Puniceicoccus vermicola: one gene and its partner. The protein of the gene in region 2 binds, or shares a complex with, the protein of the main gene of each other region. Links are inferred from orthologs where the notes say so. Each region holds a gene or a part of one and is shown on either strand. Other genes may lie near its edges.

Evidence for each region. The genes of interacting proteins can lie anywhere in the genome.
Region 1: the proteins of mfd (region 2) and uvrA are in contact, whole or in part, in a crystal structure (PDB 4DFC), measured with the Escherichia coli proteins. The link is inferred for Puniceicoccus vermicola from one-to-one orthologs.

What each region holds. Positions count from the first base shown.
Region 1 is NZ_JACHVA010000127.1:114,996-120,456, reverse strand. What follows is about bases 1-3,425. They hold uvrA (excinuclease ABC subunit UvrA), read left to right. Parts: upstream 1-384; coding sequence 385-3,225; downstream 3,226-3,425. Other genes in these bases: H5P30_RS17390 (glutaredoxin family protein), read right to left, coding at 1-194. Also shown: H5P30_RS17380 (efflux RND transporter periplasmic adaptor subunit), read left to right, coding at 3,603-4,781; H5P30_RS17375 (efflux RND transporter permease subunit), read left to right, coding at 4,778-5,461. UniProt on the Escherichia coli protein: The UvrABC repair system catalyzes the recognition and processing of DNA lesions. UvrA is an ATPase and a DNA-binding protein. A damage recognition complex composed of 2 UvrA and 2 UvrB subunits scans DNA for abnormalities.
Region 2 is NZ_JACHVA010000139.1:35,743-43,786, reverse strand. Bases 2,503-6,472 are described here. They hold mfd (transcription-repair coupling factor), read left to right. Parts: upstream 2,503-2,894; coding sequence 2,895-6,272; downstream 6,273-6,472. Other genes in these bases: H5P30_RS20480 (peptidylprolyl isomerase), read left to right, coding at 6,269-6,472; H5P30_RS20490 (hypothetical protein), read left to right, coding at 2,679-2,891; H5P30_RS20495 (hypothetical protein), read right to left, coding at 2,503-2,548. Outside these bases: H5P30_RS20500 (mechanosensitive ion channel family protein), read left to right, coding at 997-1,857; more of H5P30_RS20495, read right to left, coding at 1,964-2,502; more of H5P30_RS20480, read left to right, coding at 6,473-7,261; H5P30_RS20475 (queuosine precursor transporter), read left to right, coding at 7,301-8,044. UniProt on the Escherichia coli protein: Couples transcription and DNA repair by recognizing RNA polymerase (RNAP) stalled at DNA lesions. Mediates ATP-dependent release of RNAP and its truncated transcript from the DNA, and recruitment of nucleotide excision repair machinery to the damaged site.

The DNA.
Region 1 (5,461 bases), on a different replicon or contig from region 2:
GCAACGATGAAGTCGCGGAATTCAAAGGTGGGGGTCTTGGTCTGCCCGCTGATCTCGACCATGCGGTTCATTGCGGACTTATCCCGATTGACATCCAGGATGTCGACATCGACGCCATGCTGATTGAAAAACGTTTGGGCTTCCTGGCACCAAGGGCAACCAGCTTTGATGTAGAGAATGGGCCGTTCTTTCATTTTGCTGATCTAAGGGTGGAACGTTGCGTTTTACGAGAATGATTTTTGCCGACGGGTAATTGCTGAAGCTCCACGGTAAAGTTTGGGGTGGATCTACATTTTTCTTCACGGCTCTAGCTCGAATTCCCCTTTCTCAATGACCAGAAGGGTTGCCGTCTTCCGTCTCCTGGCGTTAGTTCGTTGCTAATCTATGTCTGCCAACGAGTCCATTCGCATCCGGGGTGCACGCCAGCACAATCTACGGAATCTCGATGTTGAGATTCCTCGCAACCGGATGACGGTGGTCACAGGAGTCAGTGGATCGGGCAAATCTTCCCTGGCTTTCGACACTCTTTATGCCGAGGGCTACCGGAAGTACATGGAGAGTCTTTCGCCCAAAGCGCGTCAGCTCCTCGACCAGGTGGATCGCCCTGAGGTAGATTTCATCGAAGGCCTTTCGCCGGTCATCGCCATTGAGCAACTGACGGGGCAGGGGACGAATCCCCGGAGTACCGTCGCCTCGATCTCCGAAGTTGCCGATTTCGCCCGGGTTCTCTGGTCGGTGGCTGGTCAGCCCTTTTGCCCGAAGGATGGGGGGCGCGTCAGCCGCCGCTCGATTGACGACTGTCTCGCCCGGATTTTCGAGGAGCCGGAGGGAAGCCGGATCCAGATCCTTGCTCCCCGCATGGAGGCGAAACCGTCGGCCATTCGCGAGGAGCTGGAAAGCCTCCGGCATAAAGGCTACACACGCGTCCGCATCGATGGACGCATCGCCAGCCTCGATGATGCAGATATTGTCGACCGGGGCCGTAAGCTGCAGCAGCTCGACCTTCTCATCGACCGAGTGGTGCTGCGCCCGGACCAGCGGGGGCGGATCGCCGATTCCCTGGAACTGGCTTTCGGCGAAGGAGGGGATCGGGCCATCATCCTCGTGCAGGAATCGAAGGAGGCTCCGATGCGCGAGGTTCTCCTCAGCCAGGCCCATTCCTGTGAGATCTGTGGAGAGGTCTATCCCGCACCCTCCTCACGGCTGTTTTCCTGGAATAATCCTGACGGCGCCTGTCCGGAGTGCGGTGGAATCGGTGAGATCCTTCGGTTCGATGAAAATCTATTGGTTCCCGATCCCTCCGTCTCCGTGAAAAAGGGGGCGTTGAAGCCTTGGCGGATCGGGTCGAAGCGAATGATCATCCGCCGCAACGCGCTCTTGCGGCAACTCGCGGAACAGCTCCCCTTTGACCCGACCGTGCCTTGGCAGGACTTGGATGAATCGGTGCAGCAATTGATTATCCACGGTTCAGGGGATCAAGAGTTTCTCTTCAAGCTCGGCCCCGGCAACCGCAAGCCGAAGTCGATGCCATTCCCCGGAGTGATTCCGGATCTGGAAGATTCCTTTACGACCTCGACCAGCGATGGTCTACGGGCCCGTTTGATCGCCTACCAGCGCCGCTTGCCTTGTCCCGCTTGTGAGGGCGCGCGGCTCGGTGCCTACCCACGCAGCATTCGGGTGGAAGGCGTTTCCTATCCGGAGTTCCTGGCGATGCCGGTAGATACCGCGTTGAAACAGGCGGAGGGGCCGTTTCGTGCTTCCGCGGGGAAATTGGTTGATGAAGCCGTGGAAGGGTTGGCTCACCGACTTCGTTTCCTGGAGGAAGTGGGGCTCGGATACCTGACGCTGGACCGCTCCTTTCAATCGCTCAGCGGTGGGGAGGCACAGCGGGCTCGGTTGGCCACTCAGCTCGGCATGGGACTCGTCGGCGTGATCTACGTTCTCGATGAGCCAAGCATCGGCCTGCACCCGATCGACATCCGCCGCCTCATCCAGAACCTGCACCGCCTGCGGGATCGGGGGAACACCGTGGTCGTCGTCGAGCATGAGGAAGCCATGATCCGCGCTGCCGATCACCTCGTCGAGATGGGGCCGGGAGCCGGTTCATTGGGGGGCAACTTAGTCTACGCCGGTCAGCCTGGGGATATCGCCGGATCCCCCGCAAGTCGCACCGGGGCCTACCTTTCGGGGAAAGAGAGTCTGCTCGATCGCCGCAAGGTGCGCAGTCCCGGAAAAGATGCACTGGAAGTGTTGAAAGCGGTGGAGCACAATCTTGATGGGTTCGACGTCAGTTTTCCCGTGGGCTGTCTCAGTGTGGTCTGCGGAGTTTCGGGTTCGGGAAAAAGCTCCTTGGTGCACGACATCCTAGCGGCGGCGGCCGCTCGAAAACTAAACCGCGCGAAATCCGTCCCCGGCGCTCACGGAGGGATCCGCGGTCTCGAACATTTTGATACCGTGGTCGAAGTTGACCAATCCGCCATCGGTCGGAGCCCACGTTCCAATCCGGCCACCTTCGCCGGGGTCTTTTCCATCCTTCGTTCGATGTTCGCCAAGACGCCGCTCGCCAAGGTGCGGGGATACGCTCCGGGACGTTTTAGCTTCAACGTTTCGGGTGGTCGCTGCGAACGCTGCAAGGGCGACGGAGTGATCCGGCTCGACATGCAGTTCATGAGCGATGTCTACGTCGAGTGTCCCAGCTGTCAGGGAAGGCGTTACAACCGGGAAACTCTCGAAGTCCGCTACCGCGGGCTCAACATTGCCGAGGTTCTCGACCTGACCATCGAAGAAGCGAGGGATGCCTTGAGCAAGAATCCCGCGGTCCTGGCAAAGCTAGACCTGCTCCGTGAAGTGGGTCTTGGATATCTGCGTCTCGGTCAATCCGCGACAACCCTTTCCGGTGGGGAGGCGCAGCGGCTCAAGCTCGCCACCGAGCTCAGTCGGCGTGAGCAGGGGCGCACGCTCTATCTGTTGGACGAGCCGACGACGGGACTTCATTGGGACGACATCGGCCGCTTGATCGATGTGCTCTACCGTTTGCGGGATGCCGGGAATACCATTCTCATCATCGAGCACGACCTCGATCTCATCCGGATGGCCGATTGGGTGGTCGAACTCGGTCCAGAAGGTGGCGAGGCGGGAGGGCATCTCCTCTTCTCCGGCACGCCGGAGAAATGGAAGTCGGCTGGAAAGACACCGACCCTCGAGGCCTTGCGGGCGCAAGGGTGAAGGGAAGAAGAGTAGGATCGTGCCTTGCTCGATAATTCGGTCGGGTATTTGAAAGCCACTGATCTCTTCTGCTTACGCCGGATGTAGCGACAAGCAAAGGGAATTTCGGGAGTTGATGATCCCATTTCCTCCGGTCTCGGGGAGCGTAGCGCTTTTGCCCACGAGCCTAGGCCCTGGAATATACCGAGAACGCGACCTTCCGGGCGTCCAAGTTTCTGTGGACATGAAAGCGTGCGGTCCGCTGAATCTCTTTGTGATGATCTCGTAAAATGACTTCAGTTGCTCTGTGCTCCGTGTCTTTCGTTGCCCCCCTTTTCACGATATCGAGTGGTGATGGTTGATTTTCGAGAGCGGTTCGGTTTGCATCAAACAATCTCATGAGCTTTGCCCGTCAGCTATCCTTTCTCTCCGGAACATTCCTAGGGTCTCTTTCTTTCCTCTTGCTAGCACTTGGGTGTGGGGCGGATGCGGACTCGACGGGCAAGGAGCGACCTCCGGCACCGGTTGAAGTGGCCGAGATCGAAATCGGCCGGATCGAGCTGAGGCGCGAGTTGAGTGGAAGTCTCTGGCCTTCAGCAGATTTTTATGCGGCCCCTCGAATTGCCGGCCAAGTGAAGGAATTGAAGGTGCGGGTCTCCGATACGGTGAAGAAGGGTGATGTGGTCGCTCTTCTCGACGATGGGGATCTGGTGCAATCCGTTCGTCAGGCGGAGGCCGATTTGATGGTGGCGAAAGCGAATCTTCGGGAAGCCGAAGCGCGGATGGAGATTGCTGGGAAGGAAAGCGAGCGCGCGAGTCAGTTGCGGGATCGAGGGATTTCTTCGGATGCGCAGGTCGACACGACGCGGGCCGAGCGCCTTTCGGCAGAGGCTGGGCTTGCCGTGGCCGAGGCGCAGATCGCTCGAGCGGAAGCGCAGCTGGAGGCCGCGCAGATCGATCTGGGGGAAACCCGCGTTCGGGCGGAGTGGACCGGTGGCGAGGGAGATCGGGTCGTGGCCGAGCGCATGGTCGACGAGGGGGATGCCGTGTCCTCGGGTGAATCGATGTTTCGGGTAGTCGATCTGGATCCGTTGCTGGGCGTCGTTCGAGTGACCGAGCGCGACTATCCAAGCATCAAACGTGGAGACTCAGTGACCCTTCGCACAGATGCCTTCACCGGTGAGTCGTTTATGGGGAAGGTCTCTCGGATCGCTCCGGTTTTTTCCGAAGAGTCGCGTCAGGCTCGAGTGGAGTTCGAAGTCGCGAATCCGGATGGACGCCTGAAGCCTGGGATGTTTGTCCGGGCATCACTCGTTCTCGGCGTGCGGGAGGATGCGACAATCGTCCCAGACCTGGCGATTGTCCGGCGCAACGATGAGAATGGCGTGTTCCGGCTCGGGAACGACCGCGAAACGGTTTATTGGCAGCCAGTGGAGATCGGCATCCGCGAGGGAGATCGTGTCGAGATCATTGCCGATGACATCTCGGGTGAGGTGGTGACCCTGGGACAACAACTGGTGAATGACGGCTCGCGGGTGCGGGTTACGGACCTGGAGGCGGTTGGCGTTTCCCGATGAGTCTTCCCCGCTTTAGCGTCAATCGTCCGGTCTTTACCACGATGGCTTGCCTCATCGTGGTGGTGTTGGGGCTGGTTTCCTTCCGGCAGCTGAAGATCGATCTCCTGCCGAGCATCGAGTTGCCGACGGTCAGTGTCAGAACCAGTTTCGAAGGCGCGAGCCCGGAGGTGATGGAGCGAACGGTGACTCAGATCGTGGAGGAAATCGTGGCGACGACGCCAGGGGTTGAAGAAATCACTTCGACTTCCAGCGAAGGGCAGAGTCGGGTGACGGTGACCTTCGAGTGGGGGACCGACGTCGATCAGGCGGCCCTCGATTTGCAGGCGACCTTGGAGGATGAGGTCAGCGAGTTGCCGGACGACATCGTCCGACCCCGGGTGAACAAATTCGATATCGACTCCTTTCCGGTTGTCTTGATCGGGATCTCCAGTCGTCTCGATCCGGTGGAATTGACGCAACTGGTGGAGGACCAGCTGCGGTATCGATTTACCCGAATTCCCGGCGTCGCTCAGGCCGACCTCTGGGGAGGGTTTGATCGCGAGATCCGAGTCGAAGTCGATCCGGACAGACTCCGGGCCCAGGGGATTTCTCTAAACGCGGTTCTCGATGCCATTGAGCGGGCAAACCTCGATCTCCCGGCCGGAAAGATCGAGGAAGGGCGCTATGAAGTGACCTTGAGG
Region 2 (8,044 bases):
CCAATCATTCGCACCGACGAAGGAGGGCCCGTCCGCCCTGTATGGATACACCCCTCGTCCGTCGACCCCTTTTTCGCCCAGCTCGCCTCCCGTCTTCCCGATGGGCTGGCCTCTCTCCCCGGACCTCCAGACCAATTCGTCAGCAGCTTCACCCTGCAGCCCTCTCCCCTGCGCTTTCTCGTCGGCACGGATGAACTCGGCCGCGACCTCTTCGCCCGAACCCTCGTCGGCGGACGGCTCTCCATCGCCGTGGGCATCGCCGCGACTCTCGTTTCGGTCACCATCGGAATCTTCTACGGCGGCATCGCTGGCTACGTCGGCGGAAAGGTCGACTCACTGATGATGCGCTGCGTCGACATTCTCTACGCCCTGCCGTTCCTCATCTTCGTCATCCTCCTGATGGTCGTCTTCCCCAAATCCCTCCTCCTCCTCTTTCTGGCGATCGGAGCCGTGGAGTGGCTGACCACGGCCCGCATTGTACGCGGCGAAGTCCTTTCCCTCAAAAAGTTACCCTTTGTCGACGCCGCCCGCTGCCTTGGCCTGAGCCACGGAAAAATCCTCTGCCGCCATATTCTTCCCAATACCCTTCCCCCGGTGATTGTCTACGCAACTCTCACCGTGCCCACGGTCATCCTCCTCGAATCCGTGCTCAGCTTTCTCGGCTTGGGGGTTCAGCCACCCAACAGCTCCTGGGGCGTCCTCCTCAACGAAGGAGCGGAGCGAATGCAGACCTACCCCTGGATGCTCATCTTCCCCGCGATTCTGTTCGCCCTCACCCTCCTCAGTTTGAACTTTCTGGGCGACAGCCTCCGCGATCTCCTCGATCCGAAATCCCGTCACTAAGCGGGCGATCCGGGACACCCGACCGGCAGAAAAATCTGTCTGTCTCAAAACCGTTATCCCTCGGTGGATAGGGCGAATAAGTGATTGACCTTCTGCATCCTAGGAAAAACCTATTCCGACGTTCTCAAATCACGAAACCAACACTGAAATACAATGAATCAACTTCTCTCCCTGGCGCAGATGCCGACGATGGACAACATCGACAACATGGTCGCGGAATGGGCTCTCAATCTAGCCACCGCCGCCATTATCTTTTTTGTCGGAAAGTGGCTCGCCGGTGTCGCCCGCACCGTTTTCACCAAGGTCTGCGAAAAGCGGAACATTGAGGCTTCCCTGAGCCGCTTTGCCGCCAGCGTACTATACTACCTTTTGATGGCCGTGGTCATTGTCGCCGCCCTCGGTAAGCTCGGCGTTCCCACCACCTCGGTCGTCGCCATTCTCGGTGCCGCCGGCTTGGCCGTCGGTCTCGCCCTCCAAGGCTCTCTCTCCAACTTTGCGGCTGGCGTGATGATCCTCCTCTTCCGCCCCTTCAAAACCGGTGACGTCATCGACGGCGGCGGGGTTGTCGGAGTGATCGTGGGCATCGACATGCTGACCACCGAAATGAAGAGCTTCGACGGAAAGCAAATGATCGTCCCGAATGGCAAGTTCCTCGACAGCGTCATCACCAACATCAACGCTTATCCAAGCCGCCGCGTGGACATCGAGTTCTCGATCAGCTACGACGACGACGTCGACCAAGCCCGCGAGATCATGCTCGATATGTTGAGCAAGGACGAGCGCGTCCTCGACGATCCGGCCGTGACCGTTGCCCTCATGAACTTCGGCGACAGCGCCATCGACATGGTGGCCCGCGCCTGGGTAGCCCCCTCCAACTGGTGGGGCGTCCTCTCCGAAAGTCGCGAAAAGCTCAAGAAAGCCTTCGATGCAAACGGAATCTCCATCCCGTTCCCGCAACAGGATATCCACATCATCAAGGACAATTCGGAAGAACCCGAAGAAGCCGCTTCTTAACCCTCCATTTCAAACGCGCGAATCCCAAGCGATTCGCCAGAGCCCGGACCGAGTCGATCTCGGATCTGGGCTCTTTTTTTGAGGTCCGGCGACGCTATCGAAATCGCTATCGCGCTTCCGCTCCGGAGATTGCCGGACCCCGTGCATTGTGGAGAGGAATGGCGAAAGCCATTTCTAACGGAAACCACAGGGGAGAACGCTTCCCGCCGAAGATCATCGAAATCGCTATCGCGCTTCCGCTCCAGAGATTGCCGGACACCCGTGCATTGCGTAGAGGAATGGCGAGAGCCATTTCTAGCGGAAACCACAGGGGAGAACGCTTCCCGCCGAAGATCATCGAAATCGCTATCGCGCTTCCGCTCCAGAGATTGCCGGACACCCGTGCATTGCGTACGAAGATCATCGAAATCGCTATCGCGCTTCCGCTCCAGAGATTGCCGGACACCCGTGCATTGCGTAGAGGAATGGCGAGAGCCATTTCTAGCGGAGTCCGCAGAAGAGCCTGCTTCCCGCCGAAGATCATCGAAATCGCTATCGCGCTTCCGCTCCAAAGATTGCCGGACACCGTGCATTGTGGAGAGGAATGGCGAAAGCCATTTCTAACGGAAACCACAGGGGAGAACGCTTCCCGCCGAAGATCATCGAAATCGCTATCGCGCTTCCGCTCCAAAGATTGCGGGACACCATGCATTGTGGAGAGGAATGGCGAGAGCCATTTCTAACGGAGACCGCAGGGGAGACCGCTTCCCGCCGAAGATCATCGAAATCGCTATCGCGCTTCCGCTCCAGGGATTGCCGGACCCCGTGCATTGCGTAGAGGAATGGCGAGAGCCATTTCTAACGGAGTCCGCAGAGGAGACCGCTTCCCGCCGAAGATCATCGAAATCGCTATCGCGCTTCCGCTCCAGGGATTGCCGGACACCGGATCGACCTACTTATTCGCCATTTTCACTTTGACCAAGAAGATCGGCTACTTCGCTCAGGGCGATCGATCATTTCCAGTTGCGTTTTTGGCTTCTCCCGTTCCCGCTTAGGAGATGGAGCCGGTCCATTTTCCAGGCCATCTGGATCGCTATTCCGGGGTGGTGGAATCCGCTCTGGGCTGGATGGCTGCGGACTGGCTCCGAGAACATCGGAGCACCCAGTCCTTTCTCCTCGCGCCCAAATTCCGGACCGCCCTGCAACGGGCCGTGGAAATTAGTTTTTTCCGGGATCAGCTGGGACTTTCCTTTCGGATTCTCCCCTTCCCTCCTCTCGCCAAGGAATCGGGGGCCAGCGATGGTGCCCGAGTCGAGGCGGAGTGGGATCGCGCTGCGGCTCTCGCAGCTCTCCTCGACCGGAAGAAAGGGGATAACCTCCTCTTTGTCACCACTCCCGACGCCCTGCTCGACCCAGTCATTCCCCGAAGCCAATTGCGGGCGCAGCGGCTGGCCATCCGCACGGGGGAGGAAATTCCTCCGGCCGAACTGGCCCGGAGACTTTCGGAAGAACTGGGCTACGACAACGAACCCGTCTGCGAGCGGCCCGGGGAATTTGCTGTTCGGGGGAACCTGCTGGATGTCTATCCGGTCAGCCTCGCACATCCGGTGCGCATTGATTTCTTTGGCGACGAGGTCGAGAGCATCCGCCCCTTCGATCCCACCAGTCAGCTCTCGGAGGGAAATTTACGGGAGGTCTGGATCGGACCGACACAAGGAAGTGCGGAGGGAGTCTCCGACGGAGCTCTCGCCGATTACCTCGACCGCCCGACCACTTGGATTCTGGAGGAGCCCGATACCCTTCGCCGCGAGCACCCCATACTTTTCGAAAAGCCAGAACGCCCAACCCACGGAAAGGGGAAACTGCCTGCACCGAGTTCAAGCGGAGCCCCCACTCTCGCCCGCATTTTTGAGCGACCGGGCGCGGAAAAGGATTCCGCCCTCCTCCTGTCCGAAGTCGAAACGGTGCTGCCCCTGGCTCTCGTCTCCGAAAATATTCCGCTCACGACCAAGGATCCCGAGATTCTCCGCGGCGAACTCATCCGCGGCCTCCTCGGGGCCGACCGCACCGCCCACGAGGAATCGACCCGCCTACGATTCCTCCACAAAGTCGCCCAACTCGCCTCCGAAGGCGCCAAAGTCCACCTAGTACTTCCCGGAGAGAGCGAGGAGAACCGATTCCGCGAGTGGATGGCTCAGGACGCCATCCTCCGTGACTTCGATCCTCCCATCCTCCACGGCAATCTTCGGAAAGGCGCTTGGCGGGAAACTGAAACCGGCGACGAACTCTACATCACCGACCGGGAAATCTTCGGCCGTGACCGCACTCGCCTCGAAAAGATTTCTGAACGGGCCCTGCCGACCCGCAACGCCGTCGATGGCCTTCTCGATTTTTCGGAAATGGTCGAGGGCGATCACCTCGTGCACCTCACCCACGGGATCTGTATCTTCCGCGGCATCGCCCCGAAGGAGATTGACGGGGAAACCCGCGAACTCATCACCCTCGAATTCGCCGAGGGCATTCGTATCTCGCTGCCCCTGACGGAGGCTCACCTCCTCTCCCGCTATGTCGGCCTGCGTAAGTCCACTCCCAAGCTGGGTAAGCCGGGATCGGGGATTTGGGAGAAGGCCCGCCGCTCTGCCGAGAATTCCACCCTCGACCTCGCGGCCCAGCTCCTCGAGATCCAAGCAAAGCGAGTCACCACCCCTGGCCACGCCTTCGCCGAAGACACCCCGTGGCAGACAGACTTCGAGTCCTCCTTCCCTTTTCGAGAGACTCCCGACCAGCTGGCCGCCATCCAATCCGCTAAACGCGACATGGAAAAAGATCGCCCGATGGACCGCCTGGTCTGCGGAGATGTCGGTTTCGGCAAAACCGAGGTGGCCATCCGCGCCATTTTCAAAGCGGTGATGGATGGGAAGCAAGCGGCCCTCCTCGTGCCGACCACGGTTCTGTGCCAGCAACATTTTCAGAGCTTTCGCGACCGATTCGCCGATTTCCCACTCAGTGTGGAAATGCTCAGCCGCTTCCGCACTCCAAGCGAACAGAAACGTATCCGGCAGCAATTGAAGCATGGACGCATCGACGTGGTCGTCGGAACTCACAGCTTGCTGAGTAAATCGGTAAAGTTCAAAGACCTCGGCCTTCTCGTCATCGATGAGGAGCATCGTTTCGGAGTCCGACAGAAAGAGGAGCTCAAGCGGATGCGCACCCACGTCGACGTACTCAGCATGAGTGCGACCCCGATCCCCCGCACACTCTACCTCGCCCTCGCCGGCGCCCGCGATCTGAGTGTGATCGAAACCCCACCCCGCGATCGACTTCCGGTCGAGACCATGGTGCACCCCTATTCCGAGGGTCTCATCCGTTCGGCCGTCGATCAGGAAATCAGCCGCGGCGGCCAAGTCTTTTACCTGCACAACCGGGTGAAAACGATTCGCGCCGTCGAAAAAAAACTCAGCGCTATGTTTCCGCGCCTCCGGATCGCCGTCGGGCACGGGCAGATGGAAGAAGGCGAACTTGAGCAGGTAATGACCGAGTTTGTCGCCGGACGCTACGACCTCCTCCTCTGCACCACCATTATCGAGTCCGGACTGGATATCCCGAACTGCAATACGATGATCATCGAGGGGGCCGACCGGTTTGGACTCTCCCAACTCTACCAGTTGCGAGGCCGCGTAGGACGATTCAATCGGCAAGCCTACGCCTATCTCCTCCTCCACCGCCACACCGGCGTCCTCGAATCGGCCCGCAAACGGTTGTCGGCCATCCGCCAATACAACCAGCTTGGAGCCGGCTACCGGATTGCGATGAAAGATTTGGAGCTTCGCGGAGCCGGGAATTTGATCGGCTCCGAACAGAGTGGAGAAATCGCGGGAGTCGGCTTCGACCTCTACTGCCAATTGCTCCGCCAGAGCATCGCTCGGCTCAAAGGAGAGGTCACGGCTTCCCACGTCCGGGCCGAGGTGCGGCTCGATTTCATCAACCGCGGTATGGGTGGAGTGCGGGCAAGGCCCGTCGGAGAAGCCCGGTTCGAAGTTTTCCGCAAAGAGGCCGTGGACTCTGGCCGCATCAAAACCGTGGCCGCCGAGATCCCGGGCGAGTATATTCCCGAGTCACGCATCCGCGTCGACCTCTACCGTCGCCTCGGACTCGTTTCGAACCGGGAAGAGATGGACCGGATCGAAAAGGAGATCGCCGACCGCTTCGGCAAAATGCCCGAATCCGTGAAGATTCTCCTCGCCGTCACCCGGATTCGCCTCGAAGCCGAGTATCACCAAATCGCCTCTGTCGCGACCGAAGGACCCCTTCTCCGGCTCAAAAGAACCGGGAAGGAAGGGAGCTACGTAAAAATCGGATCGCGCTTTCCCCGCTTGACCCAGAAAAAGCCCCTTTCCAGATTGGCAGAAATCACTAGGATGATTGCGCGTCTATGAACCTCCACCACCTTTTTCTTCGGCCTATCGGCCTGATTCTTTTCCTCGCAGGCTCGATTCTTTCCGCTCAGGAAAGCGTCGACCAGATGTGGGAACCCGATCGCCCCAACGCGATCGCCGCCAAGGTTGAGGGGAAAATCATCACCTTTGAGCAAGTTCGCCGCGAGATGGAGCCCCTCCTCCGGCAGGTCTCCCGCATTTCTTCAAACGAGCAGGAATACAACGCCAACCTGAACCGCCTGCAACGGGATGTGCTGCAAAACCTGATCGACCAGATTCTGATCGTGGAGAATTTCCACACCAAGGGGATGACGATTCCGAAATCCTACATTGAGGGTGAGTTCAACGATGTGATCCAAGAAGACTTCAACGGCGAACGGGACCGCTTCCTCACCTACCTGCGTAGTCAGGACCAAACGGTGCGTGATTTTCGCGATGATCTGAAAGACAAAATCATCGTGCAGGTGATGAAACAGCAGATGCGACGCAATCAGGCCGAGATCAGCCCGCAGATGATCAAAGAATTTTACGAGGAGAACCAGGCGCAATTCCAACGGGGCAAGGAGGTCAAACTCTTCCAAATCTCCCTGACTCCCAGCAGTGAGGGAGAAACGGTAGAGGAGAAGACCGCCACCGTGGAAGAAATGCTCGCCGATGGCACCTCTTTCCAAGAGGTCGCCCGGAAGATGAGCATGGACGGCCTGGCCCGCCGTGGGGGTAGCCTCGGGTGGGTTGGCAGCTCGGACCTCCGCCGCGAACTCAGTGATGTCGTTTTCGCCCTTCCGGAAGGCGCGGTCAGTGATCCGGTCTCTTTTCAGAAGAGCATTTTCTTTTTCTACGTCGAAAAGATCCGCGAGCCCGGCCCAATTCCTCTCGCAGAAGTCCGAGGCACGATTGAAGAAATGCTTTCCGACCAGATCGCTCGTGAAGCCCAGGAAAATTGGCTTCAGCGGCTTCGTGAGAAAGCCTACATCGAGTACTTCATCTGATCGGACCGACTTTCGGTCCAACCATCAGCCAGTCCCGCAGTGAGGGAACTTCTCGACAGCCTCCAGGCTCTCCCACCGGAGATCATCTGGGTTTGCCTTCTGCTCACCGCGTTCGCGGTGATCCTCGTCCTCCACCGCTGGATGGGCCCCGCAGGCCTCTATGTCTACATGGCCGTCGCGATCATCGGAGGGAATCTTCATGTCCTCAAGCTGACCCAATTTTCAGTCTTTCCCGATCCGGTCGCGCTGGGGACCATCCTTTTCTCCACCACCTTTCTTTGCACTGATATTCTTACGGAGTATCACGGTGCCCCCGCGGCCCGCCGAGGGGTGATCCTCGGATTTGCCGGGTTGGTTCTCTTCGATCTCTTTCTCTTCGCGGCCCTCGCCTTCCGTCCGCTCGATCCCTCTGACGGAGCTCTCGGAGCCTCAGCCGCGCAAATGCAGGAAAACCTCGAGGCCATCTTCCTCCCCGCACCGGGGATCCTCATCGCCAGTCTTGCCGCCTATCTCATCAGCCAGTTCAACGACATCTGGGTCTTCAGCCGGTTGCGCGCCGTGACGCATGGCAAGTATCTCTGGCTCCGCAATAACCTTTCCACCTGGATTTCGGCACTGGTCGACAGCGTCGTTTTCAGTGTTCTTGCTTTCGTCGTTTTCTCCCCCGATCCCGTCGGCTGGAAACCGCTGATCTTTACCTATATACTCGGAACCTATGGGCTTCGCGTCGCCGTCGCCATTCTCGACAGCCCGATCGTCTACTGGGCCAAACCACCAAAATCC